Regions from separate parts of the Streptomyces sp. RK9 genome, predicted to be linked through region 2. Evidence: predicted binding sites of a transcription regulator. Region 2 holds the regulator's gene; each other region holds the start of a gene.

Region 1 (9,737 bases), 2.7 Mb from region 2:
GCGCCCGGCCCCGTGCCCCTGCTCCCCGTCCGCCCCGTGCGCCGCACCCTCGTGCTCTGCCACCGTCACCGCCGCCTCTCCTGCGCTCTCAGCGCTGCCGCGCCCGTTCGTGGTTACGTCGCCAGCCTGCGCCCTCTCCAACGGATACGGCCAGCCGTGTTGCCGTTTCGGCAAAGAGGTGGGGCCGGGGTGACGGCTGTCCCCGGGCGCCTGTGCCCGACCCCGGAGGGAAGGCGTGCGGGCCTTGTCGGCGCCCGGCCCTTCAGCCCAGCGGCTTGCGGAACGCCCGGAGTGCGAACTCCGGGTCGGGGCGCCGGACTTCCTGGTCCGGGAGCTCCGTGAGGCGGCGCGCGAAGCGGTCCGCAAGGGCGCCGTCCGGCGGGACACTCGTGAACCAGCCCCGGCGCAGGTCCTCGACCGTGCTGCGAGGGCTGCGGCCCTGCCCGTGGCCCCGGAAGCGGGCCCCGCCCGCCCGGGTGAGGCCGTACGCGGCCGCGTACTGCTCGACGCGGGCCGCCCCGTCCACCGGCGACCGGACGGGGCGGCCCGCGAGCGCCGCGTCGATGTCGCTGCCCACGTTGTGCGAGGCGGCCTTGTCCACGGTGGTGACGAGGACCCCGCCGGGCCGGAGCACCCGCGCGCACTCCCCGACGACGGCCGCCGCCTCGTCCGGGTCGGACAGCAGGTGCAGCAGCCACACCGCGGTCGCCGCGTCGAACGTGCCGTCGCCAAACGGCAGCCGCCTGCTGTCCCCGAGCACGACGGCACCGGGCACCCGGTCGGCCGCCATCCGGGCCATGCCGTACGCCGCGTCCACGCCCACCACCCGCAGCCCCGGCTCCGCCGCGAGGCGCCGCGTCACCAGGCCCGTGCCGCAGGCCACGTCGAGCAGCGGGCCCGTCCCCGGCGGCAGCAGCGAGAGCACCGCGTCGGCGGCGGCCACGGCCCGTGGCTCACCCCCGCGCGACGCGTCGTACCGCACCGCCTCCTTGCCGTAGTCGAGCATCAGGCACCCGCTCCGCACCTCGCGCGGCCCCTGCCGGGCCCCGGGCCCGGCGGACGGCTCCCCGCCGGCCGCGAACCGGGCGGGCGCCGCATGGCCGTGACGGCCCCCGGCGCCGCGGCCCGGGCCGCCCCGGCCCCACGGCCCCGACCACCCCGGACGACCGCCGCACGACGGCGCGAGGAAGCCCCCCAGGAGGAAGCGGCACGCCCCCTGTCCCGGCGGCCCGCGCCGTCCCGCCCCGCCCCGTCGCGTCCCGCATCATTCCGCTCCGTGGCCCGTCGCCAGCGCCTCGACCCTGCGGGCCAGTTCGAAGTCGAGGTCGGTGAGTGCGCCGCCCGCGCTGTGGGTGTTCACGGCGAGGGTCACGGTGTTGTAGCCGAGGGTCAGCTCGGCGTGGTGGCCGAGTTCCTCCTGGACCTGGGAGACGTGCACGACGAACGCGGTCGCCGCGAAGTGCGAGGGAAGGCCGTAGGCGCGGGTGAGCTTCACCTCGGCGGCGGAGTCGTCGGCCGCCGCGGGGGCCGATGTGAGCGACCAGCCGGGAAGCTCGGCGAGCCGGTCCTCGATCTCCTTCTGCGACAGCGGTTCGAGAGGCATGACCGCGCTCCTTCCTGCGTTTGTGCGGGTGTGGACCCTGTCGTGAAAGCGTGCCACAGCACCTGCCGGGCGGAGCGCCGACGGCACGCCCCTTCGGGTCACGGCCGCACACATCCGGCCGCGGCGACACCGCCCCCGCCCCGCCCGGCGGGCCCTCAGCGCCGGGCGCACTCCCCCGCCAAGTCGTCCGCCACCGCCGCGATCACCGCGCGCCCCTCGGTCAACCGCACCCACTCCTCCGGCAGTTCGTGGTCGCCGCGCAGCGCCCCGAGAAGGTTGCCGCAGACGGACCCGGTGGAGTCGCTGTCGCCCGAGTGGTTCACGGCGAGGAGCAGCGCGTCCTCGACGCCGTGGCAGGCGAGGGCGGCGTACACGCCGATGGCCAGGGCCTCCTCGGCGACCCAGCCCTCGCCCAGGGACGCGACGCGCTCCGCGCTCGGCTCCCCCGCGGCGGCCAGGTCGACGGCGGCGGTCAGGGCCGTGGACGTCTCCTCGTGCCCGGCGTACCGGGCGAGCAGCCGCAGGGCGCGCAGGACGGCGCCCTCCAGGGAGTCGCCCTCGACGAGGCGCGCGACGACAGCGGCGAGCGCGCCCGCCGCGTAGTAGCCCGTCGGGTGACCGTGCGTGATCTGGGCGCAGCGCGCGGCGAGTTCGAAGGCGCGGTCGGCGGGTGCGCGCGTGAGGCCGAAGGGCGCCGAGCGCATCACGGTGCCGCACCCCTTGGACTCGGGGTTGACGCGGCCGTGCGGGCCGAGCTCCAGGGCGGGGTCGGGCGCGTATCCCTGCGCCGCTCCGCTCAGGCAGGCGTTGCCGGGGGCCCGCCGGGCGTACAGCCAGGCCTGGGAGCTGAGGTCGGCGGGGTGCGGGGGTCCCTGCGGGGTGTCCGCAGGGTCGGCGCCGGGCTTCGGCCGGGGCGCGGGGCCCGGCTTGTGCTGGGTGTCCAGCCAGCGCAGATACGCCTGCTGCACCAGCCTCGGCGCCGCGCCCCCGATGCCCTTGCGGCGCTCGCGTGCGTGCGCGGTCCGCAGGGCCTCGGCGGTGAACAGCGTCATCTGGGTGTCGTCGCTGATCCGGCTGACGCCCGTCGCGTCGACCACCGGTGCCCGCAGTCCGCGCGGGCCGTGCGCGGCGCGGATGGCGTCGAGGGAGCTGAACTCGACCGCGTACCCGAGCGCGTCACCGACCGCGCCGCCGAGCAGACAGCCCCGCACCCGGGCCCGGTACGCGGCGGTGGCCTCCCACGGCAGCGGGTCCCACGGATTCGTCATGCGCTCCTCCTCGATTACCGTCTTTGCCATGCCAACTGTCGCGCCTCGCCGCCGGAACAGTGAAGTCGGCCCCCAGAACACCCGGGCCGCCCGTGCCAAGGGCCCACGCGCCGCCGCGCCGTCCGGTGCGGCCGAGCCGTCCGAGGTGGGCGCTCTGCTGCGCGCCTGGCGCGAGGAGCGGCGCGTCAGCCAGCTGGATCTCGCCCTGCGCGCGGACTCCTCCGCGCGCCACATCAGCTTCGTGGAGACGGGCCGCGCCAAGCCCAGCGAGGACTTCGTCCTGAAGCTCGCCGAGCACCTGGACGTGCCCGTGCGCGAACGCAACGCGCTGCTGCTCGCCGCCGGGTACGCGCCCCGCTTCAAGCAGACGCCCCTGGACGACCCGTCGATGGCCACGCTGCGCGCCGGTCTCGAACAGCTTCTGCAGGGCTACGAGCCGTATCCGGCGCTGGTCGTCGACGCCACGTACCAGGTGGTCGCCGCCAACAGCGGCATCGCGATGCTCCTCGACGGAATCCCCGAGGACCTGCTCGCACAGCCCCCGAACGCGATGCGGCTCGTCCTGCACCCGCGCGGCCTCGCCCCGAGGATCCGCAATCTGCGGGAGTGGCGCGAGCATCTGCTGCACCAGATGGGGCGGCAGATCGCCCTGCACCGGTCGGCGGAGCTGAAGGCGCTGTACGACGAGGTGGCGGCGTACCCCGTGGCCGATCCCGGCGAGGACGCGGCCGCCGACGGGCAGGTGGCGCCCTTCGCGCTGCCGCTCAGGATCGAGCACGAGGGCCGGACGCTGTCCTTCGTGTCGTCGATCTCCACGTTCAACACGCCGATGGACGTGACCGTCGCCGAGCTGGCCATCGAGACCCTGCTTCCGGCCGACCCGGCGACGGTCAAGTACCTCCAGTCGAAGGCGTAGCCGGGGCGCCCTCAGGTCCGGGGCGGCTGCCCGGGCTCGCCGCCGCCCGCCCCCGGGCCACCGCTCTGCCCCGTCCCGTCGTCCGCCCGCTTCCCGCCCTCCGGTTCGTCCTCCACGATCTCCGCCTCGACGACACCCTCGTCGCCCTTGGCCCCGGCCCCGCCGTCGCCCTGCGGCGGAGCGTCCTGCGGGCCGCCGCCGCTCTCCGGACCGGCCTGGCCGCCCTGGTTCGCCTGCGCGGCCGCGTACATGGCCTGCCCCATCCGCTGGCTGACGGCGGCGAGCTTCTCCGCCGCCGCCCGGATGGCGAGGGTGTCGTCGCCGGTGAGCAGGGGCCTCAACTCGGCCGCCGCGGCCTCCACTTCGGCCTTGGTGGCGGCGGGGATGCGCCCGTCCTCGCCGCCGTTGTCCCGCAGGAACCGCTCGGTCTGGTAGAGGAGCTGCTCGGCCTGGTTGCGGGTCTCGGCGGCCTCGCGGCGCTTCCTGTCCTCCTCGGCGTGCGCCTCCGCCTCCCGGACCATGCGGTCGATGTCGTCCTTGGGCAGCGCCGAGCCGCCGGTGACGGTCATGCGCTGCTCGCGCCCGGTGGCCTCGTCCTTCGCGGAGACGTGCATGATGCCGTTGGCGTCGATGTCGAAGGTGACCTCGATCTTCGGCACGCCCCGGGGTGCGGGCGGCAGGCCGGTGAGGTCGAAGACGCCGAGCTTCTTGTTGTACGCGGCGATCTCGCGCTCGCCCTGGAAGACCTGGATGCCGACCGACGGCTGGTTGTCCTCGGCGGTGGAGAAGGTCTCCGAACGCCGGGTGGGGATGGTGGTGTTGCGCTCGATGAGCTTGGTCATGATGCCGCCCTTGGTCTCGATGCCGAGGGACAGCGGTGTCACGTCGAGCAGCAGGACGTCCTTCACGTCGCCGCGGATCACGCCCGCCTGGAGGGTCGCACCGAGGGCCACGACCTCGTCGGGGTTGACGCCCTTGTGCGGGTCCCTGCCGGTGAGCTCCCTGACCAGGTCGCCGACGGCGGGCATCCGCGTGGAGCCGCCGACGAGGATGACGTGGTCGACGGCGGCGAGCTCGACGCCCGCGTCCTTGACGGCCTGGTCGAAGGGGCGCCTGCAGCGGTCGAGGAGGTCGGCGGTCAGCTCCTGGAACTGGGCCCGGGTGAGCTTCTCGGCGAGGTGCAGGGGGCCGTCCGCGGACGCGGTGACGTAGGGCAGGTTGATGTCGGTCTCGCTGGACGAGGACAGCTCGATCTTCGCCTTCTCGGCGCCTTCGCGCAGGCGCTGCAGGGCCATCTTGTCCTTGCCGAGGTCGATGCCGTACGCGTTCTTGAACTGGCGCACGAGGTGCTCGACGACCCGCTGGTCCCAGTCGTCGCCGCCGAGCTGGGTGTCGCCGTTGGTGGCCTTGACCTCGATGACGCCGTCGCCCATCTCCAGGAGCGACACGTCGAAGGTGCCGCCGCCGAGGTCGAAGACGAGGACGGTCTGGTCGTCGCCCTTGTCGAGGCCGTAGGCGAGGGCGGCGGCCGTCGGCTCGTTGATGATCCGCAGGACCTTCAGCCCTGCGATCTCCCCGGCCTCCTTGGTGGCCTGGCGCTGGGCGTCGTCGAAGTACGCGGGCACGGTGATCACCGCGTCGGTGACGTCCTCGCCGAGGTAGGACTCGGCGTCCCGCTTGAGTTTCTGCAGCACGCGGGCCGACAGCTCCTGGGCGGTGTAGCGGGTGCCGTCGATGGTGGCGCCGGAGCCGCTCTCCGGGAAGCGCCAGCTCCCGTCGCCCATGTGGCGTTTGACGGAGCGGGCGGTGCGCTCCACGTTGGTGACCGCCTGGCGCTTGGCGACCTCGCCGACGAGGACGTCGCCGCTCTTGGCGAAGGCGACGACCGACGGGGTGGTGCGGGCTCCCTCCGCGTTCGCGATGACGGTTGGCTCGCCGCCCTCCAGGACGGCCACCACCGAGTTCGTCGTCCCGAGATCGATCCCGACCGCACGTGCCATGTCCAACAACCCCTTCCGACGCGGCGCTACTTCGCCCTCCAGCACAAAACTTGAGCGGGCCATTGTCAATGCCGCGTACGGGGGCGGGGTGTGCGGGTGGGCCGCTGCGCGCGGCGCCGGGGGCCGGACATGGCGAAGCCGCCGACCGATGGCTCCGGTCGGCGGCTTCGCCGCGGTGGTGCGGGGCTCAGGCCAGCTTGGCCGAGAGCGTGATCGTCGTGCCGGTGAGCGCCTGGCTGACCGGGCAGTTGGCCTTGGCGTCCTCGGCGGCCGAGGTGAAGGCGGCCTCGTCGAGCCCGGGCACCTCGCCCTCGACGGTGAGGTGGATGCCGGTGATGCCGGTGCCCGGCTGGAAGGTCACGTCGGCGGACGTGACGAGCTTGGTGGGCGGGGTGCCCGCGCCGGTGAGGCCGTGGGAGAGAGCCATGGAGAAGCAGCTCGAGTGCGCGGCGGCGATGAGCTCCTCGGGGCTGGTCTTGCCGTTCGCCTGCTCGGCGCGGGACGGCCAGGAGACGGCCTGCTGCCCGATGCCCGAGGAGTCGAAGGTCACGGTGCCGGAGCCCTCGGTCAGGCTGCCTTCCCAGACCGTGTGTGCGGAGCGCGTGGTAGCCACGATGCCAAATCCCTTCGGTGAAGTTCCTTGGGGTCCATCCGATCACACTCCGGGGCCGGTCCGCGCGTCGGGCGGCCGTGCGCGGCCGAGGGAGGGAGGGGCCGGTTCGGGTCCACCCCGGGCGTCCCGGCCGCGCCATGCAACGCGATGACCTCAACCGTGCGTCTGAAGAGGTGAGTTGGGGCGCACGACCGAGCGCCCCGGCCAGGACGCGACGATCGCGAGGGACACGTTGCACCATCACACCGAGGAAACGACGGCGACACCAGGGGCGGGCGGGACGCCCCGGCGGCGAAGAGCGTACGCGGCGACGGTCGCCGCGGCGACGGCCGTGGCGCTGGCGGCGGGTCTGACCGGCCCGGCGACGGCGGACGCGGGCCCCGCGCCGGACGGCCGGGGCACCGGCACGGCCGCCACCGACCGGGGCCAGGGCCCGACCGCCGCGCGGCCGGGCTCGGGGCACCGCCTCACCCTGGTCACCGGCGACCGCGTCACCGTGGACGCCGAGGGGCGGCTCACCGGCTTCCGGCCCGCGAAGGGGCGCGAGCACATCCCCGTGCGCACCCGCACCTTCGCCGGGCACACGCTGGTCCTGCCGTACGACGCGCAGCGGCTCATCACCGCGGGCAAGGTCGACCAGCGCCTGTTCGACGTCACGGAGCTGAGCCGGAAGGCGAACCGCGCGGCCCAGCGGAACGGCCTGAAGCTCATCGTCGGCTACCGGGGCACCGCGGCCCGCGACGCCCGCGCCGGGGTGCGCGCGGCCGGTGACACCACGGTCCGCCGCTCCTTCACCTCGCTGAACGCGGACGCCGTGACGACGCCGGAGCGGGACGCGGCGGCGCTGTGGAAGGCGCTCACCGACGAGCGGGGCGGAGCGACCTCCGGGGTCGACCGGCTGTGGCTGGACGGCACCCGCCGGGTGAGCCTGGACAAGAGTGTGCAGCAGATCGGCGTGCCGAAGGCGTGGGAGGCCGGGTACGACGGCAAGGGCGTCAAGATCGCCATCCTGGACACCGGTGTCGACGCGACCCACCCCGACCTGAAGGAACAGGTGATCGGGGACAAGAACTTCACGCCGTCGCCGGACAGCAAGGACCGGTACGGGCACGGCACTCACGTGGCGTCCATCGCGGCGGGCACCGGCGCCAAGAACGCCGCTTACAAGGGTGTGGCGCCCGGCGCCGAGCTCCTGAACGGCAAGGTCCTCGGGGACGACGGCCGGGGCAGCGACTCGGGGATCATCGCGGGCATCGACTGGGCGGCCGCGCAGGGCGCCGACATCGTGAACATGAGCCTCGGCGGGGGCGACACGCCCGGCGTCGACCCGATGGAGGCCGCGATCAACAAGGTCTCCGCCGAGAAGGGCATCCTGTTCGCCGTCGCGGCGGGCAACGCCGGTGATCCGGGGTCCGTCAACTCCCCGGGCAGCGCGGAGGCGGCGCTGACCGTGGGCGCGGTCGACGACCACGACAAGCTCGCGGACTTCTCCAGCCAAGGGCCGCGCGCCGGTGACGGCGCGGTCAAGCCCGACGTGACCGCGCCCGGCGTCGACATCACGGCCGCCGCGGCCCCCGGCAGCGCGATCGAGAAGGAGGTCGGCCAGAAGCCCGAGGGCTATCTGACGATCTCCGGCACGTCGATGGCGACCCCGCACGCCGCGGGCGCCGCCGCCCTCCTCAAGCAGCAGCACCCCGACTGGAAGCAGCCCGAACTGAAGGGCGCCCTCACCGCGTCCACCAAGGCCGGCAAGTACACGCCCTTCCAGCAGGGTTCGGGCCGCATCGCCGTCGACCGGGCCGTCAAGCAGACCGTGTACGCCGACCCGGTGTCCCTCAACTACGGCACCCAGCTGTGGCCGCACACCGACGACAAGCCCGTCACCAAGAAGGTGACCTACAAGAACCGCGGCACGCAGGACGTCACCCTCGACCTGACCGTCTCGGCCCTCGACCCGAAGGGGCGTCCGGCGCCCGCGGGGTTCTTCACGCTCGGCGCGAAGAAGGTCACCGTCCCGGCGGGCGGGACGGCCGCTGTCGACCTGACCACCAACACGCGCCTCGGCGGGACGGTCGACGGCGCCTACTCCGCGTACGTGGTGGCGAACGGCGGCGGCCAGAGCGTCCGCACGGCCGCGGCGGTGCGGCGCGAGGTCGAGTCGTACGACGTGACGCTGAAGTCGATCGGCCGTGACGGGCGGCCCGCGCGGCACCACGAGACGATGCTGTCGGCGATCACCGGCGCGGACACCGGCACGAACCTCTTCCCGTACGACCCGTCCGGGACCGTCAAGGTCCGGGTGGCCAAGGGGAGTTACCTCCTGGACTCCGCGGTCTACGTCGACCCGCAGAACGGGGACAAGGGCGTCGACTGGCTGGTCCGGCCCAAGCTGACCGTCGACAAGAAGACGACGGTCACGCTCGACGCCCGCAAGGCCAGGCCGGTCGACATCACCGTCCCGGACCGGAGCGCGAAGCTCGCCTTCATGGACGCGCGCTACATCTACGAGGGCTACGAGATGGGCGCCCTGCGCGTCAGCGCCTTCCAGAGCATGCGCACCGCGCACCTCGGCCCCGCGGTGCCGACCGGCCTCGGCCAGCAGTGGCTCGGCACCTGGCGCAAGGGCGCCGACACCGCGTACGAGATGCTCCTCGGCGGCAAGGTGACCAAGCTCGCCACCGGCTACGTCAAGCACCTCAAGCCCGCCGACTTCGCGACCGTGAAGGTGCGGATGGGTGCGTCGTCGGCGGACAAGACGGGCAGCCTGAGCGCGGCGGGATATCTCCCGGAGGCGGGCGGCATCTCCATGATCCCGCCGGTGCAGAAGTTGCCGCGCACCAAGACGCTGCACCTGTCGGCACTCGGCAAGGTGACCTGGGACCTCGGCTTCGAGCAGTACGGCGGCGTCGACGAGGAGGGCAACCCGCTGATCGAGAGCTACTACCGGTTCCCGGAGCCGCGCGCCTTCAAGGCGGGGCGCAGCTATCAGGAGTCGTTCGGCGTCGGCGTGTTCGGACCGCGCGTCGGCTCGGGCGCGGGCGTGTTCCGCGACGGCTCGAAGCTGTACGGCGACCTGCCGCTGTTCGCCGACGGGAAGGGCAACATCGGCTGGACCGATCTGACGTCGGCGAAGACGGAGCTGTACCGCGACGGCACGAGGATCGGCGCCAACGAGGACCCGCTCTCGGGCGAGGACGGGGCCTTCCAGGTTCCGGACACGGATGCCGAATACCGGCTGACCACTTCCGTCAGGCGCTCGGCGTCCCTCTCGGCGGCGTCCACCCGCGTCGACGCCTCCTGGACGTTCCGCTCCGAGCGGGGCGGCCCGAGGGTACTC
Region 2 (9,737 bases):
AGCTCGGCATGTTCGAGCTGACCGGTCTGCCCCCGGCGCCCCGCGGCGTCCCGCAGATCGAGGTCGCCTTCGACATCGACGCCAACGGCATCATGCACGTGACCGCGAAGGACCTCGGCACGGGCAAGGAGCAGAAGATGACCGTCACCGGCGGCTCCTCGCTGCCGAAGGACGAGGTCAACCGCATGCGCGAAGAGGCCGAGAAGTACGCCGAGGAGGACCAGTCGCGCCGCGAGGCCGCCGAGTCCCGCAACCAGGGCGAGCAGCTCGTCTACCAGACCGAGAAGTTCCTCAAGGACAACGAGGACAAGGTCCCCGGCGACGTCAAGACCGAGGTCGAGGAAGCCGTCTCCGAGCTGAAGGAGAAGCTCAAGGGCGAGGACACGGCCGAGATCCGCACCGCCGCCGAGAAGGTCGCCGCCGTCTCCCAGAAGCTGGGCCAGGCCATGTACGCCGACGCCCAGGGCGCGCAGGCCGCGGGCGGCGCCGAGGGTGCCGCTCCGGGCGCCGAGGCCCCGAACATGTCCAAGGAAGACGACGTCGTGGACGCCGAGATCGTCGACGACGAGAAGCCCGGTGACGCGAAGGGCGGCGCTGCCTGATGACGGAGGAGACCCCGGGCTTCGGCGAGAACGCCGAGCAGCCCGACGTCCCCTCCGGCGGCGCCACCCCTGAAGAGAAGGCGCCGCAGGCCGAAGGGCCCTCCACCGAGGAGGGCCCGGCGGCCCCGGCCGGGGACGCAAGCCAGATCGTGGGCCTGACCGCCCAGCTGGACCAGGTCCGCACCGCGCTCACCGAGCGCACCGCGGATCTCCAGCGGCTGCAGGCCGAGTATCAGAACTACCGCCGCCGGGTGGAGCGGGACAAGGTGACGGTCAAGGAGATCGCCGCGGCGAACCTCCTGACGGAACTGCTCCCGACGCTCGACGACGTCGGCCGGGCGAGGGAACACGGCGAGCTCGTCGGCGGCTTCAAGTCCGTCGCCGAAGCCCTTGAGACCGTCGTCGCCAAGATGGGTCTGCAGCAGTTCGGCAAGGAGGGCGAGCCCTTCGACCCGACGATCCACGAAGCGCTGATGCACAGCTACGCACCGGACGTCACCGAGACGACGTGCGTCGCGATTCTCCAGCCGGGGTATCGCATCGGCGAGCGGGTCGTGCGCCCCGCGCGCGTGGCGGTGGCCGAGCCGCAGCCCGGCGCGCAGACGGTCAAGTCGGACGCGGCCGAGGGCGACGACAGCGCGCCCGCGGACGCGGAGAGCAAGGCCGACGGCGCCGCGGACACCACGGACGCCAAGGGCAAGGAGAGCGGTGGCCCGGACGAGGGCTGACGCCGACACGGACGGCGGCTTCGGCGCCGAGGGCGACCTCGGCGCCGGGGCCCGCCGGATGACAGGGAAGGAGGGACGTCGGGGATGAGCACCAAGGACTTCATCGAGAAGGACTACTACAAGGTCCTCGGCGTCCCCAAGGACGCCACCGAAGCCGAGATCAAGAAGGCGTACCGGAAGCTGGCTCGCGAGAACCACCCGGACGCCAACAAGGGCAACGCCAAGGCCGAGGAGCGCTTCAAGGAGATCTCCGAGGCGAACGACGTCCTCGGCGACCCCAAGAAGCGCAAGGAGTACGACGAGGCCCGCGCGCTCTTCGGCAACGGCGGAGGATTCAGGCCGGGCCCCGGCGGCCCCGGCGGCGGCGGATCGTTCAACTTCGACCTGGGCGACCTCTTCGGAGGCGGCGCCCCGGGCGGAGGCGGACAGACGGGCGCCGGCGGATTCGGGGGCGGTCTCGGTGACGTCTTCGGGGGCTTGTTCAACCGCGGCGGCGCGACCGCGGGCACGCGTACGCAGCCGCGCCGCGGCCAGGACATCGAGTCCGAGGTCACGCTGAGCTTCACGGAGGCGGTGGACGGCGCGACGGTCCCGCTGCGCATGTCGTCCCAGGCCCCGTGCAAGGCCTGTTCGGGCACGGGCGACAAGAACGGCACCCCGCGCGTCTGCCCGACGTGCGTGGGCACGGGACAGGTCTCGCGCGGCGGCGGTGGCGGCTTCTCGCTGACCGACCCGTGCGTGGACTGCAAGGGCCGCGGCCTGATCGCGCAGGACCCCTGCGAGGTCTGCCACGGCAGCGGCCGCGCCAAGTCCTCGCGGACCATGCAGGTCCGGGTCCCGCCGGGCGTCAGCGACGGCCAGCGCATCCGCCTGCGCGGCAAGGGCGCTCCGGGCGAGCGCGGCGGCCCCGCAGGCGACCTGTACGTGGTCGTGCACGTGGACGCCCACCCGGTCTTCGGCCGCAAGGGCGACAACCTGACGGTGACCGTGCCGGTGACGTACGCGGAAGCGGCGCTCGGCGGCGAGGTCAAGGTGCCCACCCTCGGTGGCCCGCCCGTCACCCTGAAGCTGCCCCCCGGCACGCCCAACGGCCGCACCATGCGCGCCCGCGGCAAGGGCGCGGTCCGCAAGGACGGCACCCGGGGCGATCTGCTCGTGACCGTGGAGGTGGCCGTGCCGACCGCCCTCACCCCCGCCGCGCAGGAGGCCCTGGAGGCCTACCGCAAGGCGACTGCGGACACCGATCCGCGGGCAGAACTGTTCAAGGCCGCGAAGGGAGCGTGACCTCATGGAGCGGGACGGCCGCCGACGCAACCCGTATCAACTGACGGACGAGACCCCGGTGTACGTCATCTCGGTGGCGGCCCAGCTCTCCGGCCTGCATCCGCAGACCCTGCGGCAGTACGACCGCCTGGGCCTGGTCTCGCCCGACCGCACCGCGGGCCGGGGCCGCAGGTACTCCGCCCGCGACATCGAACTGCTGCGCACCGTCCAGCAGTTGTCGCAGGAGGAAGGCATCAACCTGGCGGGCATCAAGCGCATCATCGAGCTGGAGAACCAGGTCACGGCGCTGCAGTCCCGCGTCGCCGAGCTGTCGGCGGCCGTCGAGGGCGCCGCGGCGGCGATGCAGCAGCGCGAAGCCGCGGTGCACGCCTCGTACCGCCGCGACCTCGTGCCGTACCAGGACGTCCAGCAGACCAGCGCGCTCGTGGTGTGGCGGCCGAAGAGGTCGCCGGAGGCCTGACCGCGCGCTCCGGCGCACGCACCGCGCTCTGTCCGGGCCGGGGGCTCCCTCGGGGAACTCCCGGCCCGGTCGCTTGCCTCCTTATAGTGGGCGGGGCGAGGCACTCATCATCGCGGGCCGGGCGCGGAGCGCCCCTGACCAGCCCGTCTCGCCCGACCGCGCAATCGAATCGAGCGCTGTGCTCGGCACAGGGGGAGCTGGAAGACCATGGCCATGGTGGGGCTGTTCTGGATCGCCGAAGGCGATGTGTACGTGGGATCGAAACCGGCCGGGCTCGCCCCCGGGGTGCGCCTGACACCCGAGGGCATCGCCGGTATCGGCCATGGACAGTCCGGCCTGTGGCTGTGGGACGACGTCCAGGCGCTCACCGTCGAGGACGTGCCCGTGCGGTCCCTGAAGCGGCAGGTCGGCGCCGTCGTCGACATGGCGCTCACGATGGGCATGGGCGGCGGTGACGACGCCCCGACGATGACGGTGTGCGTCGGGACGGCCGACGAGGAGATCGAACTGACGGCGTACGTCGCCGCGGCCGCGGGCTACTCCCAGAAGGAGTACGACCTCTCGCGCGCCCTGCTCGCCCGCCTCACCGAGGGCGCCGCCACGCTCATGACCACGCTGGCCGCGATGGCCGCGTGGGGCCGCGCGCACGAGGGCGGTTCGCCGCGCCGCGACGAGCGGGAGCGACTGCTGCAGGAGTGGGCCGACGACAACGCGGCACACGCCTGAGCAGCCCCCACCCCGGGTCACCCGTGGGCCGGGGCGCTCACACCCCCCGAAGCGCGAGCGCCCCGGCCGGCCACGGGGCGTAGCCGAACCGGGGCAACCCCTTAGGGAAGCGCGACTCTGCGGGGGGAGACCACGACAGAGCCACTCGGCCGCCGGGAGCGGTCGGTTCCAGTACCTGAGACGGCTCTGGCCGCTCCCTGCCGCCATCACCACGATGCAACGGCCCGCCCACGCTCCGCTACCGTCAACTTGTTGCGGTGCAAGGGGCGGAGGTGGGGGCAAGTGGCGGCAAATCCGGACGATCGTGCTTCACGCGGGGTGTCCGGGGCGCAGGATTCCTGAGCGACTGATGAGGAATCCGAGTTGCGTGCGGTTGCTGCTGCCCAAGGTGCCGGTGAGCTTCGCGATGTGGACGCGGACGGTCCGCACGTTCATGCCGAGCCGGTCGGCGATCTCGGCGTCCGTCAGGCCCTCGACGAGGAGTTCGGCGATGGCCCGCTGCCGCGCGGTGACACCGTCCTTGGCGGGCTGCGGCGCCGCCGGGTGCGGGAACATCGGCGTGGCGAGGCGCCACAGCCTCTCGAAGAGCGCCACCAGATAGCCGACGACGGCGGGCGCGCGGATCTCCAGGGCCTCGGTGGAGTCCCGGTCCGCCGGTACGAACGCGACCGCCCGGTCGAACACGACCAGCTGCTCGGTGACTTCGCTCAGCGTCCGCACCTCCACGTCGCCGTCGAGCCGCTCGAAGTGCGCGATCACGGAGAAGGCGTGCCGGGTCGTGTGCTGGTACAGCGTGCGCATCCGGCAGCCCCGGGACAGCAGCGCCTGCTCGCGCGGCGGCGCGGCACCGAGGTCCGCGATCGGCCTGAACCCGCCCGGCTGGATCGTCAGGACCTCCTCCGCGCACCGGGACACGGCCGCGTCGATGGCGTGGGTGATGCGGGGGAGGGTGGTGTGGAGGGTGAGGGCGGGGCTGGTGGGACGCGCGGGGCGTTCGGGTTCGGGTGTGGTGTCGGTGGGCTCATCCGGCCGGGCGGGGGCGCCGGGTGGGCTCTCCGGCTGTGTGGGGGCGCCGGGTGGGCTCTCCGGCTGTGTGGGGACGCGGGTGAGCAGGGGCTCCAGGGCCGCCATCAGCTCCGCCTCGCGCTGCCGCTCCTGTCCGACCTGTTCCTCGATGCCCCGCAGGAGGCCGAGCAGCGCGCTCGTGGGCTCGCTCGGAAGAAGCCACTGCATGTCGTCGATGTCGGGGTGCAGCAGTCCGAAGTCGACGAGGCACGGGGTCGGTTCGGCCTCGCGGGTGTGGACGCGGCCCGCGCACAGGGCCCGGGCGTAGAGGGCGGCGCCGGGCGGGCAGAGGCTGTCGGGGGCGTGGGGGGTGTGGGGGGCGTTCGGGTCGGGGCAGGGGGGTGGGTCGGGCGGGGCGGTCGTGGGTGCTGGGTCCTCCGTGGATCCGGGTCTCTGCTCGGATCCGGGTCTCTGCTCGCCGGACATGGTCGTACTCCCTCCCCGATCAGGCTCCGATCAGGCTGCCCGCGCTCGGCGGTGCGGTGCGTGCCGGGGGCAGCACCTCCATGAGGCCATGGGTGCGTGGGATCGCGGAGACGGCGTGCCGTGCGCGGGGGTGGGCGCGGGCGCGCGGTGTGCCTACTGGTGGTGCTCGACCAGGCCCGAGCGGCCGATGAGATAGCCGAGTTGGGTGCGGCTGCGGCTGCCGAGGAGGGCGGCGAGCCTGGCCACGTGCAGCCGGACGGTGCGGACGTTCATGTTCAGGTGCCGGGCGATCTCCGCGTCCGTGCGGCCCTCGGTGAGGAGGTGGGCGATGGCGCGCTGGACGTCGCTGATCTCCTGCTCGGGCGGGGCCGGGGCGTCCTCGCGGTACAGGGGCGTGGCCAGGCGCCACAGGATGTCGAAGGCCGTCGCGAGATAGCTGATGAGGGCGCTGGAGCGCAGCTCGAAGGCGACCGAGCCGTCCTCGACGGCCGGGATGAACGCGACGTCCCGGTCGAAGACGAGGAGGCAGGGCGGGAGTTCGTCGAGCGTGCGGACCTCACGTCCGACGGCCCTCGCGGGGGCGGGGGCCAAGGCGGCGGGAGCCGTACGGGCGGGGCTCGCGGGCCCGGACCCGCCGGGACCGCGCTGTCCTGGTCCGGCCGGGGCGGATCCGGGCTGTCCGGGGCCGGGCAGGGAGGAGCCCGGCAGGGAGGGGCCGGGGGCGGCGGGTCCTGCGACGGAGGGTCCGTGCGGGGACGGCTCGGGCCGCCGCAGCCCCGGCAGCACGTCGTCGGCCGTACGCGGCCGCGAGAGCATCCGCATGTGCCCGCCGCGCCCGGCGAACTCCTCCAGGCGCCAGGGCTCGTTGTGCGGAAGGAGCCGCGGCCGGGAGTCGCCGGGCTGGATGCCGAGGATCTCCTGGGAGGCCTCGGCCATCGCCTGCCGGACGGCGAGGCGGATGCGCGGGACGCCCTTGAGCACGGTGACCGGCGAGGCCGGGAGGTCGGACGTCCGGTCGGCGCCGAGCCGCAGGAAGGGCTCGAAGGAGGCGGCGAGCCGGGTCGCGCGGCCGCGCTGGCGGGCGACGCGCCCCTCGATGTCCTCGAGGAGGCGCGGCAGGGCGACCGCGGCCGCGGTGGGCCGCAGCCAGGTGGCGTCGTCGGGGTCCGGGTGGAGGAGCCCGGTGTCGATGAGGCAGGGGGTGGCGGCGGCGGCTTTGGCGGGAACTCGGCGTTCCTGAAGGGCTCGCAGGTACAGCGCGCGGCCGGCCTCGCACACGTCCACGGGCTCGTGCGGCACGTGGTGGCGGGCGGCGGGCTCGCCGCCCGGGGCGGGTCCGGTCAGGCGGAACCCGGCCGTGCCCTGCGGGCCACCGCGGACGGTGGGGGCTGCCTGCGTCGCTACGTCCTGCACATGCTCCCCCTGCTCGGATTGCAGTGATCGCGCGAATGACGGCGGCCGCGGTCGGCTGTCACCGACGAGCCGTCACCCTCGGGCGGGCACCCGCGAGTTGTGAGCCTGGGCCGTCATCCTCCGTGAGCTGTCATCCTTCGTGACTCGCCATCCTTGTCAACGAGGGAGCCGATATCAATGGCGGGTTTATCCCCTGCGATGCGGATCCAATTATTCAAGATTCAACGATACCGGATGCCGCCACTGTGGCCATCCCCACAGCCGGGGAACCCCCGACTCCCGACGAAAATACGTCCATGGACCTTCCTGTGGACCTCACCGCCCTGAGCGGCGACGGCCTTTACCTCTGGGCGCCGCGCGGCGCCGCGGGCTCCTGGGGCCTCGCCAACTGCCTGCTCGTCACCTCGGGCGACGACACCGCGCTCATCGACACCCCCTACGACGAGCGCATGACCCGCGCGCTCATCGCCGCCGCCGACCGCGCCCTGCCCCCGGGCGCCCGGGTCCGCACGATCGTCAACACCCACGCCAACGGCGACCACTGCTTCGGCAACGCCTTCTTCCCCGGCGCCGAGATCATCAGCTCCCGGGCGAGCCTGGAGCGGCACTGCCGCGAGATCTCCCCGCAGCAGATGCAGTACCTGGTGCACGCGAGCGATCCGGCCAACCCGCTCGGCTGGTACGCGCGCGAACGCTTCGGGGCGTACGACTACACCGGCATCACCGTGGTCCCGCCCACCGTCACCTTCGACGGCTCGTACGACCTCCGGGTCGGGGACATCGAGGTGCGCCTGCTCGAAGTGGGTCCGGCGCACACGGCCGGGGACCTGGTCGCGCATCTGCCGGGGCAGGGCGTCGTGATGGCGGGCGACGTCATCTTCGAGGGCGACCACCCCGTGCACTGGGAGGGGCCGCTCGCCGAGGTCGTCCGGGCCGCCGAGGCGGTGCTCGCGCTCGACGCCGAGCACATCGTGCCCGGCCACGGCCGGGTGATCGGGCCCGACGGGGTGCGCGCGTACATCGGCTATCTGCGCGACCTGGAAGGGGAGATCAGGGAGCGGCACGGGCGGGGGCTCGGCGCGTACGAGGCCGCGGCGGACATCCTCGCCGGCGGATTCCACCCGCACCTGGGTGCGCCGGAGCGGGTCGTCATGCTGACCTTCATCGAGTACCACCACCTCGGCGAGGCCACGGCGCCCATCGAGATGGTGGACCTGGCCACGCAGGCGGCACGCTGGGCGTACACGCACCACCACGCCACGGCGGCGGCCGGCTGACCTCCGCGTCCGAACCGCTCCCCCGCCCGTCCGCGCCCCGCCGCGACCACCCGGCCGCTACGCGGAAGAGCCCGATGAATACGATCTGTTGGTCGGCGACTCGTTTGGGCTTATGGTGCAGGAACCGTGCCCGTGGCAGGCCATGTTCACGGCTACGGGGAGCGGGGAAGCGGGAAAGGGGGGACGCGGTGGACGAGGAAGCGCTGCGTCGCATACTCAAAGAACTGCGTTCCAGAGTCACACCCGCGGAAGTGGGCCTGACGCCGAAGCCGACGGGCCGTCCCGGGCCTCGTGTGAACGGTCTCGCACAACCCGACATGGACATCCTCATGAACCGCTCGGTGGGCACGTACCACCGATTCGAAAGCGGAAAGATGTCCCCGCGCGACGATTACCTGCGCGAGGTCGGGCGGATCCTGCGCATGAGCGAGGACGAGTTCACCCAGGTCTATCTGCTCAGCCTCGGCCAGCGGCCGCCGCACCCCCTGGACCCCACGGACGGCGTCCTGATGCCCGCCGCCGCGGCGTGGCAGCGGGCCGTCTCCGGGCAGCGCGAGATCTCGTACGTGAACAACGTCCAATGGGACCTGGTCGCGTACAACCAGCCGTTCGCCGACATCTTCGACGGCGGCATACCGCCGGAGAACACCATGCGGTGGATGGCGCTCGCCGACGAGGCCCGCGATCACATTCTCACGGACTGGGAGACGCGCTGGGCGCCCGGAATTCTCAACCAGATCCGGCTCGCCCACATTCAGCATCCGGAGAACCGCTCGCTCGCGCGGCTGAACGCGGACGTGAAACGCGACAAGTACGCGGGGCCCATTTACGAGCGCAGCACCGAGGTGTACATCCACCCCGACGGTGATGTCCGGCCCCTCTACCACCCGCGAAAAGGCGCCGGACAGATCACGATGGTCGTCTCGGAACCGGCGAGTTCGCCGGGCGCGCGGCATGTCGTGCTGCTCTTCGACCTGCTCGACGAGAAGCCGACATCGGCATGAGGCTGGAGAAGGCCGCCGCGCCCGACCCGGTGATGCCGCCGCTGGTGGTCGGTCCGGTCCTGGAGCGCGCCGGTCTCGCCACGCTCCTGCACGCCATGGCCGCCGACCTCAACGGCCGCGGCTATCCCGTGACCTGGGTCGTGGACCGCCAGATGCTGGCGGGCGACTTCCCCCTCCAGGTCGTCGCCAAGGTCTCCGTGGTCCGCGTCCTCAACATCGCCCTGGACGACCGCGGCCCCACCTGGCAGGTCAGCATGGGCCGCCCCTCGTCGGTGCGGTGGGAACAGTCCGCGGTGCTCGACCTGGGGGCGGAGGGCTTGGACGCGGAGTGTGTGGTGCGGGGGGCGTTGCGGGCGTTGGGGTTGCCGTTGCAGCGGGCGCTCTACCACTAGGGGGGCGGTGGCCGGGTCGGCCCGGCTCCGGCTCAGCCGGTCGTACGGTCGAGGATGCCGGACTTGCCGATGAGGTAGCCGAGTTGGGCCCGGCTTGTGCTCTTCAGGACTGCGGAGAGTTTGGCTATGTGGACGCGGGCTGTGCGGACGTTCATGCCGAGGCGGGCGGCTATGTCGGCGTCGGTGAGGCCTTCGGTGAGGAGGGCGGCGATGGCCTGTTGGCGGGGGGTGATGCCGTGTGGGGTCGGCTGGGGGATGGGCTGGGGCCATCTGGGGACGGCGAGGCGCCAGAGCAGGTCGAAGGTGGCGACCATGTAGTCGACGATGGCCGGCTGGCGTATCTCGAGCGCGGCGTCGGGG
Region 3 (9,737 bases), 1.3 Mb from region 2:
GCACGCGTGCGGCGAGCTCGCGCATCGAGAACGGCTTGGTCATGTAGTCGTCGGCGCCGACGCCGAGCCCGACCAGCATGTCCGTCTCGTCGTCCCGCGCGGTGAGCATCAGCACTGGCACCGGCCGCTGGGCCTGCACGCGCCGGCAGACCTCCAGACCGTCGAATCCCGGCAGCATGATGTCGAGGATCAGCAGATCCGGCTGCCATGCCTGTGCGGTGTCCACCGCCGCCGGGCCGTCCGCCGCCGTTTGCACGACGAAACCCTCGGCGCGCAGCCGGGCGGCGATGGCGTCGACGATCGTCGGGTCGTCCTCGACCACCAGAACCCGGCGCTGGGCGCCCGGCATCGCTGCCGTGGCGCTGTTGTGGGAGGTGTGTGTCTGCTCCATCGCCCCGCCCCTGACGTGATCGCTTGGTGTCCGGTCAGCAGAGTACGGGGCGTGACGGCACCTCGGCTACGCAGCCCTTGTCGCGAGATGAACCACGTCCGGTACGCCCCGGGCAACGGGGATCTCTTCCGTACGTACCTGTTGGAACCCGGCATTCCGTAGAGCGGAGTCGAAAGCGGGTGAGGGCTGCGCGGACCACACGGCGAGGACTCCGCCGGGGTTGAGACGTGCCTGGCAGGCGGCGAGGCCGGCGGGGGAGTAGAGGCTCCCGTTGTCCTCGGTGACGGTCCAGTCGGGGCCGTTGTCGATGTCGAGGCACAGGGCGTCGTAGGTGCCGGAGGGGGCGTTGGCGCCTGCGAATGAGCCATTGACATATGCGATCAGGTCGGTGTGCAGGATCTCCGTGCGCGGGTCCGCGAGCGCCTCCCGGGACAGCTCCGACAGCGGTCCTTCGAGGTGCCAGTCGATGATGGCCCGCTCGCGCTCGACCACGGAAATACGGCCCCAGCGTGGGTCCTTGGCGGCGTGGGCGAGGGAGAAGCCGACGCCCAGGCCGCCGATGAGGACGCTCGGCCGCGGCCGCCCGTCCAGGGCGTCGTACGCCGCGTCGACGAGGAGCCGCTCGGAGCGGCCGTCCGAGGTGTCCATCAGGAACATGCCGTTGGCAATGATCTGCAGCAGGTCTCCGTGGCGGCGCAGCACGACTTCGCCGTAGGGGCCTTCGTGCCGGTCGAGAACCACGGGGGGATCGGGTCGGTACGGGGTGTGCATCGGCCCATTTTGCTGCGGCCTCGCGGGCGTGTGCTGCGGGACGCCGGGGAATGGTGTGAGGTTGCTGTGGGTTCCTGTGAATCGCGCCTCACGTGGCGTCGGTCATAGACAGCAGGGGAAAGATCGGTGAAGCGTGATCCCGTGATCTTTCTGTGATGGAAGATCAGTGAAGCCGTGATGGAAGGAGCGCCTCAGCGTGGACCGGTCTGTGCGGGTTTCGGGCGGGGGCGCCGCCGTGGGTGAGGACGGCGGCGGGGCGGCGACCGAGGGCGCTGTGGGCGCCGGGGGTGCCGTGGGGCTTCCGGTGTCCGTGGGCGCGGAGGCGCTGCTCGGGGCCGCGGGGCTCGTGACGCTGGACGCGGTGCCTAGCCAGGCCAGTGGGTCGGGTCGGGTGGGCGGGGCGGATCGGGCGAGTGGGGTGGACGGGACGAGTGGGGCGGGCCTTGTCGCCGGGCCGGTGCCGGGGGTGCCCGACGAGGCGGTCCGGGGTGTGAGCGCCGGGGCGTGCGCGGTGCGGGCGAGGCTTCGGGGGCTGCGCGGGCTGCGGCCCTGGCGGCTGCTGCCGACGCCGACCGGCACGCCCTTCACCTTCGGATACGCCGTCGTCCTCCTCCTGACCTCGCTCTTCGCCGAGTACGGCGACCCCTCCCTCATCTCCTCCCTGCATCAGGGTTCGAGCACGGACGTGGCGCACCTCGCGGACCGGCCGATGTTCGTCCTGGTCGCCAGCGCGCTGTGGATCGCGGGCGGGATCACGTCGCCGTACGCCATCGTGTTCCTGCTGGTCCTCACCGCGCTGGAGCGCCGCGTGGGCGGACTGCGCACCGCCGGCGTCTTCCTGCTCGGGCACGCCGTCGCCACACTGGCCACCGAGGTCCCCGTCGGGCTCTCGGTCCTGGCGGGCCACCTGCCCAGCAGCTCCGTCTACCGCCTGGACTACGGCATCAGCTTCGGCGTCGCCGCCAGCGTCGGCGCGCTCGCCGGGCTTCTCACGCCGTGGCTGCGCTGGGCCGTCCTCGCGGGGTTCGGCTGGATGCTGGTCCAGGACCTCATTGCCTTCACGGACCCGATGACCAACTGGGGCCACCTGCTCGCGCTGGTCGTGGGGGTCGCGACATGGCCGCTGCTGCGGGGGCACGGGCGGGACGTTTCCGCTTAGCCCCCGTCCGGCCCGTCGCTGGGCCGGCTTCTCTGCCGTCATGTACGTGGAGTGACGACCTCCGGATAAATGTCTTGCGGTGCAAGGTACTTCGCGACTATCTTGTACCGCATGACAAAGGAACTGTCCGCGATGCACGACCAGCGTCGCAGTCAGTTGCTGCGCGGGGTGCTCGACCTGTGCCTGCTCGCGCTCATCGGCGAACAACCCCGGTACGGGTACGAGTTCGTGGAGGCCCTCACCGAGAGCGGCCTCGACCTGGTGAGCGAGGGCAGCATCTATCCCTTGCTCGCCCGGATGGAGAGAGCGGGGCTGGTCGACTCCTACCGCGCCCCGTCCGCAGCGGGCGGGGCGCCGCGCAAGTACTACCGCCTCACGGACGCGGGCACGGCCGAGCTGGCCGCGGGCCGCGCCACCTGGGGCACCTTCACGGTGGCCGTCTCCAGGACCTTGGAAGGTCAGGGCGGCGCACAGAACAGCGACACGGGGGACACGGGGGCACGGCATGACACAGCAGACGACCAGTGAGACGACCGAGAGCATGCCCGGCGAGGCGGAGCGCGCCCGCGTGCTGGCGGTCTGCCGGAGCAACTGGGAGTACAGAGGCATCGACGACGCCTCCGTGCGCGAGATGCTGGCCGAGCTCTCCGAGCACCTGGAGGAGGCCGCGTCGGCGGGCCGCTCCCCGAAGGACGTGGTGGGCCCGGACGTGCCGGGCTTCGCCGCCTCCTGGGCCCGGGCGCGCACGCCCCTGCGCCTGCGGGCGCTGCGGATGGCCGCACTGATCCCGTTCGCCCTCGGTGTACTGCTGCTCCTCACGCATCTGATCGACCGGACCCTCGCGCTGCCCGTCGAGGCCCCGCGCATAGCGTTCTACGCCGTGATAATCGCGGTCGGCGTCACGCTGGAGCTGCGGCGGGGAAGCCTCGGTTTCCTGAGGTGGCTGCTGGTCGGACTGATAGGCATCGGGATCGCGCAGCTCACCACCTGGCTCGTGGGCGACGGCACGCTCTTCCGGCTGCCCCTGTGGGCGACGCTGCTCCTGATGCTGCCCGGGCTGCCCTATGTCCACGGGGACATGCGCGCGAGGAAGGCCGCAGCCGCGGCGGCCGAGTAGCCGGGGCGCTCAGGCCTCCTCCGGTCCCTTCCGGCGCGCGCTAGTCAGGCCGGCGACCACCCGCCACCCCAACGACTCGTAGAGGGCGCGCCCTTCCGGAGTCCCGGCCAGCACGCCGATCTCCGCGCCTTCGTCGACGGCGGCGACCGCGAGGGTGCGCATGACCAGGCTGCCCAGGCCCTTGCGGCGGTGCTGCGGGGACGTCTCGATCTGGTCGGCGACGGCTGTGCGGCCGGTCGGGGCGATCTGGCCGCGTGCCGCCCAGTGGCCGTCCGCGGTGGTGACCATCGCGCGGAAGACGCCGCCCCGCGACCAAGTGCGGAGCCGGTAGCCGTCCGGGACGACCAGGTGGTTCGGGGGGACCGGGGCGAGCGGCACGGTCATCAGGTAGCCGTCCTCGGGGTCGACCCACCACTCGGGGCCGAGCCAGGGTGCGACGCGGCCCGGGAAGTCGAAGACCTTCAGCCAGACGTCGGCGCCGGTCACCGACGAGGCCACCTTGCGTACGTCCGCCTCCTGGACGTCCGCGCCGGTGGCGCCGAGGACATGTCGGTACGGATGCTTGATCTGGCCGACGTCGATCGTGAAGCCCCAGGGCTCCACGCCCGGCGGGGCGGCGCCGCGCGAGACGCCCCAGCCGTCGATCCAGGCCCGGACGGCGTCGCGGCCCGCGAGGGGGGCTCCCTCTGCTCCCTTTATCCCGTGCATGGGGCACCCCTTCAGATGACGATCGACATGTAATGGCTGCTAGTGCTGAGAGAACCTTACGTAGGGAGATTTCGGCGGGGACAGGGGTGATCGCTGACAGCGAACAAGTCCGGGGGAACATTCAGAGGCTCACAAGCATTGAGTCGGTATAGCTCAACTTGAATGCCGAAGGGGAGATCATGGCTGCTGAGTCCACGTCGTACACATCGCTCGCTCTGCCCGTGCTGCCGCTCGATGACGAGATCGTGCTGCCCGGCATGGTGGTGCCGTTCGACCTGTCCGATGCCGAAGTACGAGCCGCGGTGGAGGCCGCGCAGGCCGCCGCGCGGTCCAGTGGAAGCAGTAGCAAGCCGAAGGTGCTGCTTGTTCCGCGGATCGACGGGACGTACGCGGGCATGGGCGTGCTCGGGACGGTCGAGCAGGTCGGCCGGCTCGCGGACGGGGATCCGGGGGCGCTGATCCGCGCTCGTGGGCGGGTGCGCATCGGTGCGGGCACGACCGGTCCCGGCGCGGCGCTGTGGGTGGAGGGCGCGCGGGTGGACGAGACCGTGCCGGACCCGCTGCCCGGCGCCACCGCCGAGCTGGTCAAGGAGTACAAGGCGCTGGCGACGAGCTGGCTGAAGAAGCGCGGGGCCTGGCAGGTGGTCGACCGCGTGCAGCAGATCGACGACGTGTCGGCGCTCGCGGACAACTCCGGTTACTCCCCGTTCCTCACGACCGAGCAGAAGATCCAGCTCCTGGAGACCGAGGACCCGACGGCGCGCCTGAAGCTGGCCACCGAGCAGCTGCGGGAGCACCTGGCCGAGCAGGACGTGGCCGAGTCCATCGCCAAGGACGTCCAGGAGGGTGTGGACAAGCAGCAGCGCGAGTTCCTGCTGCGGCGCCAGCTGGAGGCGGTGCGCAAGGAGCTGCGCGAGCTGGACGGCAAGGAGGGCGAGGAGGAGTCCGACGACTACCGCGCCCGGGTCGAGGCCGCCGACCTGCCGGAGAACGTCCGGGAAGCGGCGCTGAAGGAAGTCGAGAAGCTGGAGCGCGCGAGCGACCAGTCGCCCGAGGGCTCCTGGATCCGCACGTGGCTCGACACGGTCCTGGAACTGCCGTGGAACGAGCGCACCGAGGACGAGTACGACATCAAGGGCGCCCAGGAGATCCTCGACGCGGAGCACGCGGGACTGCAGGACGTGAAGGAGCGCATCACCGAGTACCTGGCGGTGCGCAAGCGGCGCTCGGACCGGGGCATGGGTGTCGTGGGCGGACGGCGCGGTGGCGCGGTCCTGGCCCTCGTCGGCCCGCCCGGAGTCGGCAAGACCTCGCTCGGGGAGTCCGTGGCGCACGCCATGGGACGCAAGTTCGTGCGGGTCGCGCTCGGCGGTGTGCGGGACGAGGCGGAGATCCGCGGGCACCGGCGTACGTACGTGGGCGCGCTGCCCGGGCGGATCGTGCGGGCCATCAAGGAGGCCGGGTCCATGAACCCGGTGGTGCTGCTCGACGAGATCGACAAGGTCGGCTCGGACTTCCGGGGCGACCCGGCGGCCGCGCTCCTCGAAGTGCTCGACCCGGCGCAGAACCACACCTTCCGCGACCACTACCTGGAGGTCGAGCTCGACCTGAGCGACGTGGTGTTCCTGGCGACGGCCAACGTCCTCGAAGCCATCCCGGAGGCGCTGCTCGACCGCATGGAGCTGGTCAGGCTCGACGGGTACACGGAGGACGAGAAGGTCGTCATCGCCCGGGACCACCTGCTGCCGCGACAGCTGGAGCGGGCCGGGCTCGGCGACGGCGAGGTGACGATCGACGAGGGTGCGCTGCGCAAGCTGGCGGGGGAGTACACGCGCGAGGCGGGCGTGCGCAATCTGGAGCGTTCCGTCGCCCGGCTGCTCCGCAAGGTCGCGGCGCAGCACGAACTGGGCGAGCGGGAGCTGCCGTTCACCGTCGGCGCGGACGAGCTGCGCGGTCTTATCGGGCGGCCGCACCACGTGCCGGAGTCCGCGCAGGACCCGGCCGAGCGGCGGACCGCGGTGCCCGGTGTGGCTACGGGGCTCGCGGTCACCGGAGCCGGCGGTGACGTGCTGTTCGTGGAGGCGTCGCTGGCCGACCCGGAGACGGGTGCGGCGGGGCTGACGCTCACCGGACAGCTCGGTGACGTGATGAAGGAGTCCGCGCAGATCGCGCTGTCCTTCCTGCGCTCGCGCGGCGCCGAGCTGGAGCTGCCCGTGGGCGACCTGAAGGAGCGGGGCGTGCACATCCACTTCCCGGCGGGCGCCGTGCCGAAGGACGGGCCGAGCGCGGGCGTCACGATGACGACGGCACTCGCGTCGCTGCTCAGCGGCCGCCTGGTCCGTACGGACGTGGCGATGACCGGTGAGGTGTCGCTGACCGGGCGGGTGCTGCCCATCGGCGGTGTGAAGCAGAAGCTGCTCGCCGCGCACCGGGCCGGGATCACCACCGTCGTGATCCCCAAGCGGAACGAGCCGGATCTGGACGACGTCCCGGCCGAGGTCCTGGAGAAGCTGGACGTGCACGCGGTGACGGACGTCCGCCAGGTCCTGGAGCTGGCGCTCGCGCCGGCCGAGGTGCGGGTTCCGGCGGCGGCGTGACACGGCTTCCCGTCGCGGCGTGACGGGCGCGGCGGGGAAGGGCGGGGCCCGGACCCCAGGAAGGTCCGGGCCCCGCCGCTCACCCGTACGGCGTCTGCTGCCTGGTGGGCGGCGCGCGCCTGTCGGGTGGGAGTGGGCACGCGGCAGGGGTGCCCGGTGGGTGGGAGTGGGCACGCGGGAGGCGTGCCCGTGGGCGGTGAGGTGCTTGTGGGTGGGAGAGGGGCCCGGTCAGCCGTTGGCCAGGGCCTGCACCCTGTCGTAGGCGCCGTTGAACTTGTTGTGGTCGCCGACGATGGGACCGGTCGAGGTGTACTGCCACATGGTGTGGAAGCCCCAGCCGGCCGGGAGTTCGCCGGGGCTGGTGTTGTAGCGGGCGATCCACAGCGGGTTGGTGCTGCCGAAGCCGCCGTAGTTGCCGGTGCACTGCTTCCACCAGCTGGTGGCGGTGTAGATGACGGCGTCGCGGCCGGTGCGCGCCTTGTAGGTGTTGAGGAAGTCGCGGATCCAGGCGACCATCGCGGACGGGGACTTGCCGAAGCAGGCCGCGCCGTAGGGGTTCCACTCGATGTCGAGGGCGCCCGGCAGGGTCTTGCCGTCGCGGGACCAGCCGCCGCCGTTGCTCGCGAAGTAGTTGGCCTGGGCGGCGCCGCTCGAGGTGTCGGGGGTGGCGAAGTGGTAGGCGCCGCGGATCATGCCGACGTTGTAGGAGCCGTTGTACTGCTGGGCGAAGTACGGGTTCTTGTAGGACGTGGACTCCGTCGCCTTGACGTAGGCCCACCGCACGCCGCTGTTCCACAGGGCCTGCCAGTTGACGTTGCCCTGGTGGCTGCTGACGTCGACGCCCTCGGTCTGGACGGCGTCGCCGCCGCTGGGCCGGCCGCCCTGGCCGTCGTGTTCCAGGACGCCCATGCCCATGCGGGCGGAGCCGCGCGGCGGGAGGTCGTCACCGTCGGCGGCGGACGCGGCGCCGGGCAGGGTGATGAGGAGGGACAGGGCGGAGAGGACGGCGAGGAGAATGCCGGCCGCGGGGTGGGCGCGGCGGGCGGTACCAGGTCTGTGCACGGGCATGGCGTGCCTCCGAATGGCCTCGTGGAGTCGCGTGCGCAGGCGCGCCGTTTCCGTACGTGGGGTTCACGGTTCCCACGTCGTACGGAGGGCGTGCGGTGGGTACGGGACTCGGTGGGGGGACCTGTCGACATGTCGCTGGTGTGAACATGTCATCAATGACGCTACGCACGTAGACCCCGAAGGGGAAGAGGCACTCGCGCCCGCCGTTGGTCTACGCCTGCGAAATACTGGTCGAGCTGCGGCGATGGCCGTGGTCGGCGGAAACTTTCAGGATCGGAAAAGTGTGGCATGGGTGCTGACATGCGCGAGGGCGCGGGCCGCGGCGAGGGCGCCGGGGTGGACCGGGCCGGGTCCGGCGGTGGGGTGGACCACGAATTTCTGGCCCTGGAGCGGGAGTTGACGCTGCTGCTTCGCCGGGCGCGGGCCTCGTCCGGGGAGATGGCCCGGCAGGTGCATCCGGACCTGGAGCCGGCCGCGTACGGGCTGCTGGCGTTCCTGGACGAGTCGGGGCCGCGCCGGGCCACCGATCTCGCCGCGTTCATCGGGGTCGGCAAGGCGACGATGAGCAGGCAGCTGCGGGGGCTCGAGCAGTTGGGCCTTGTCGCGCGTGAGCCAGACCCCGCCGATGGCAGGGCCTGGCTCGTGCGGCTCACGGAGGAAGGGCGTGAGCGGTTCTGGACGGTTCGGGGGGCCCGGCGGGAGCGGTACGTTCGGCAGCTCGCCGGGTGGGATCGGGGGGAGGTGGCCGAGCTTGCGCGGCTGCTGGGCAAACTCAATTCTGGCGCGGAGGCCTAGGGCGGGGGTATGCCGCCCGCTTCGCGGCGGATTTCTCCCACCCGCTCCACCCGTTTACCCCGCGCCGGATGGTGGGCGTTGCGCCCGGTACGCCCGCATTGATGTTCTTGCTGCGCTGCAGGTGCGTTCGGGGGTACTTCTTTCCCGAACGAGTGTTACTTCTTTCCGAACACCACCGCCAGCGGCTGCGGTGTCTTGTACACCGTCGACGGTTCCGTCACGTGGTCCGCGCCCAGGTAGAGGCGGCCGCCCGCGTAGAGGGCGCGGCGGTCGGACTCGAAGCGGGACTCCATCTCGTAGCTGTCCGACGGGTTCTGGAGGATCTGACGCGCCTTGAGGGTGCCGGGGTCGGCCTGCCAGACGCCGCCGCCCTCCTCGCGGGCGATGTTCGCCTCCTGGTACGCGATGACCTTGCCGGAGTCGTCGAGGCCGATCGGCACCAGCCGGCCCGAGTCCGAGCCGGGCGTCCGGTGCAGCTGCTTACCGGTCTTCAGGTCGAAGGACACCAGGTCGTTCCTGGCCTCGGACGAACTGCTCGCGGGGTCCGAAGTGCCCAGGTACAGCGCGTTCTTCTCCTTGCTGACCGCCAGCTGGGCGCAGCCCGTGACCTCGGTCGCCGGGCAGTCGGCCTCGTACTTGCCGTGCTTGCCGCCGCCCGCGGGGATCGTGCTCAGCTCCTCGCCCCGCGCGGCGCTGTCGTCGACGGTGATGAACCGCGAGATCCCGGAGCCGCCCTGCGACTTGCCGTCGTCGGCGGCGAGCACCAGCGGGTCGACGGCGACCACATGGACGTACTCCGTGCCCTGCGGCAGCTTGTACGTGGACTTCGGTGCGCGTGTCGCCGGGTCGACCGTCTCCACCTGGAGCTTGGGGGCGTCGGTGTCGCCGCAGTCGCGGACCACGATCAGCTTGGTGTCGTCGCCCGCGTGGCCGACCGTGTCGCAGGTCTCGTCGGACGGCTTCCACAGGGGGGTGCCGTCGAGCTTCCAGCCCGCGCTCGCGCTGGTGCCCGCCGCGGCGACCGTGCCGCCTCCGACCGCGATCTCGTCGAACATCTCGGCGCTGCCGTATTCATTCACGGCCTGCTTGTGCCAGAGCAGCTTTCCCTTGTCGATGTCGACGACGCCGATC

What was found. The regulator HspR, encoded in region 2, represses chaperone genes until heat shock. The targets are predictions, from matches to a motif close to TTGAGNNNNNNNNNCTCAA.
Region 1: the regulator HspR is predicted to act here: its motif matches at 5,838-5,856, upstream of dnaK (molecular chaperone DnaK).
Region 3: the regulator HspR is predicted to act here: its motif matches at 4,285-4,303, upstream of lon (endopeptidase La).

The regions. Positions count from the first base shown of each region.
Region 1 covers NZ_CP173704.1:3,982,946-3,992,682, reverse strand. Annotated here, with positions in the region: gene AB6L24_RS37385 (class I SAM-dependent methyltransferase) at 1-69, opposite strand, end outside; gene AB6L24_RS37380 (class I SAM-dependent methyltransferase) at 263-1,006, opposite strand; gene AB6L24_RS37375 (4a-hydroxytetrahydrobiopterin dehydratase) at 1,265-1,603, opposite strand; gene AB6L24_RS37370 (ADP-ribosylglycohydrolase family protein) at 1,759-2,871, opposite strand; gene AB6L24_RS37365 (helix-turn-helix domain-containing protein) at 2,900-3,787, shown strand; gene dnaK (molecular chaperone DnaK) at 3,799-5,787, opposite strand; gene AB6L24_RS37355 (OsmC family protein) at 5,975-6,400, opposite strand; gene AB6L24_RS37350 (S8 family peptidase) at 6,732-9,737, shown strand, end outside.
Region 2 covers NZ_CP173704.1:1,269,891-1,279,627, forward strand. Annotated here, with positions in the region: gene dnaK (molecular chaperone DnaK) at 1-602, shown strand, start outside; gene grpE (nucleotide exchange factor GrpE) at 602-1,330, shown strand; gene dnaJ (molecular chaperone DnaJ) at 1,415-2,614, shown strand; gene AB6L24_RS25860 (heat shock protein transcriptional repressor HspR) at 2,619-3,074, shown strand; gene AB6L24_RS25865 (hypothetical protein) at 3,282-3,800, shown strand; gene AB6L24_RS25870 (LuxR C-terminal-related transcriptional regulator) at 4,110-5,291, opposite strand; gene AB6L24_RS25875 (LuxR C-terminal-related transcriptional regulator) at 5,445-6,704, opposite strand; gene AB6L24_RS25880 (MBL fold metallo-hydrolase) at 7,001-7,981, shown strand; gene AB6L24_RS25885 (XRE family transcriptional regulator) at 8,311-8,985, shown strand; gene AB6L24_RS25890 (hypothetical protein) at 8,982-9,377, shown strand; gene AB6L24_RS25895 (LuxR C-terminal-related transcriptional regulator) at 9,410-9,737, opposite strand, start outside.
Region 3 covers NZ_CP173704.1:2,601,225-2,610,961, forward strand. Annotated here, with positions in the region: gene AB6L24_RS31835 (response regulator transcription factor) at 1-391, opposite strand, end outside; gene AB6L24_RS31840 (spermidine synthase) at 458-1,162, opposite strand; gene AB6L24_RS31845 (rhomboid-like protein) at 1,359-2,321, shown strand; gene AB6L24_RS31850 (PadR family transcriptional regulator) at 2,433-2,849, shown strand; gene AB6L24_RS31855 (hypothetical protein) at 2,827-3,438, shown strand; gene AB6L24_RS31860 (GNAT family N-acetyltransferase) at 3,448-4,146, opposite strand; gene lon (endopeptidase La) at 4,326-6,743, shown strand; gene AB6L24_RS31870 (lysozyme) at 6,972-7,811, opposite strand; gene AB6L24_RS31875 (MarR family winged helix-turn-helix transcriptional regulator) at 8,112-8,606, shown strand; gene AB6L24_RS31880 (hypothetical protein) at 8,762-9,737, opposite strand, start outside.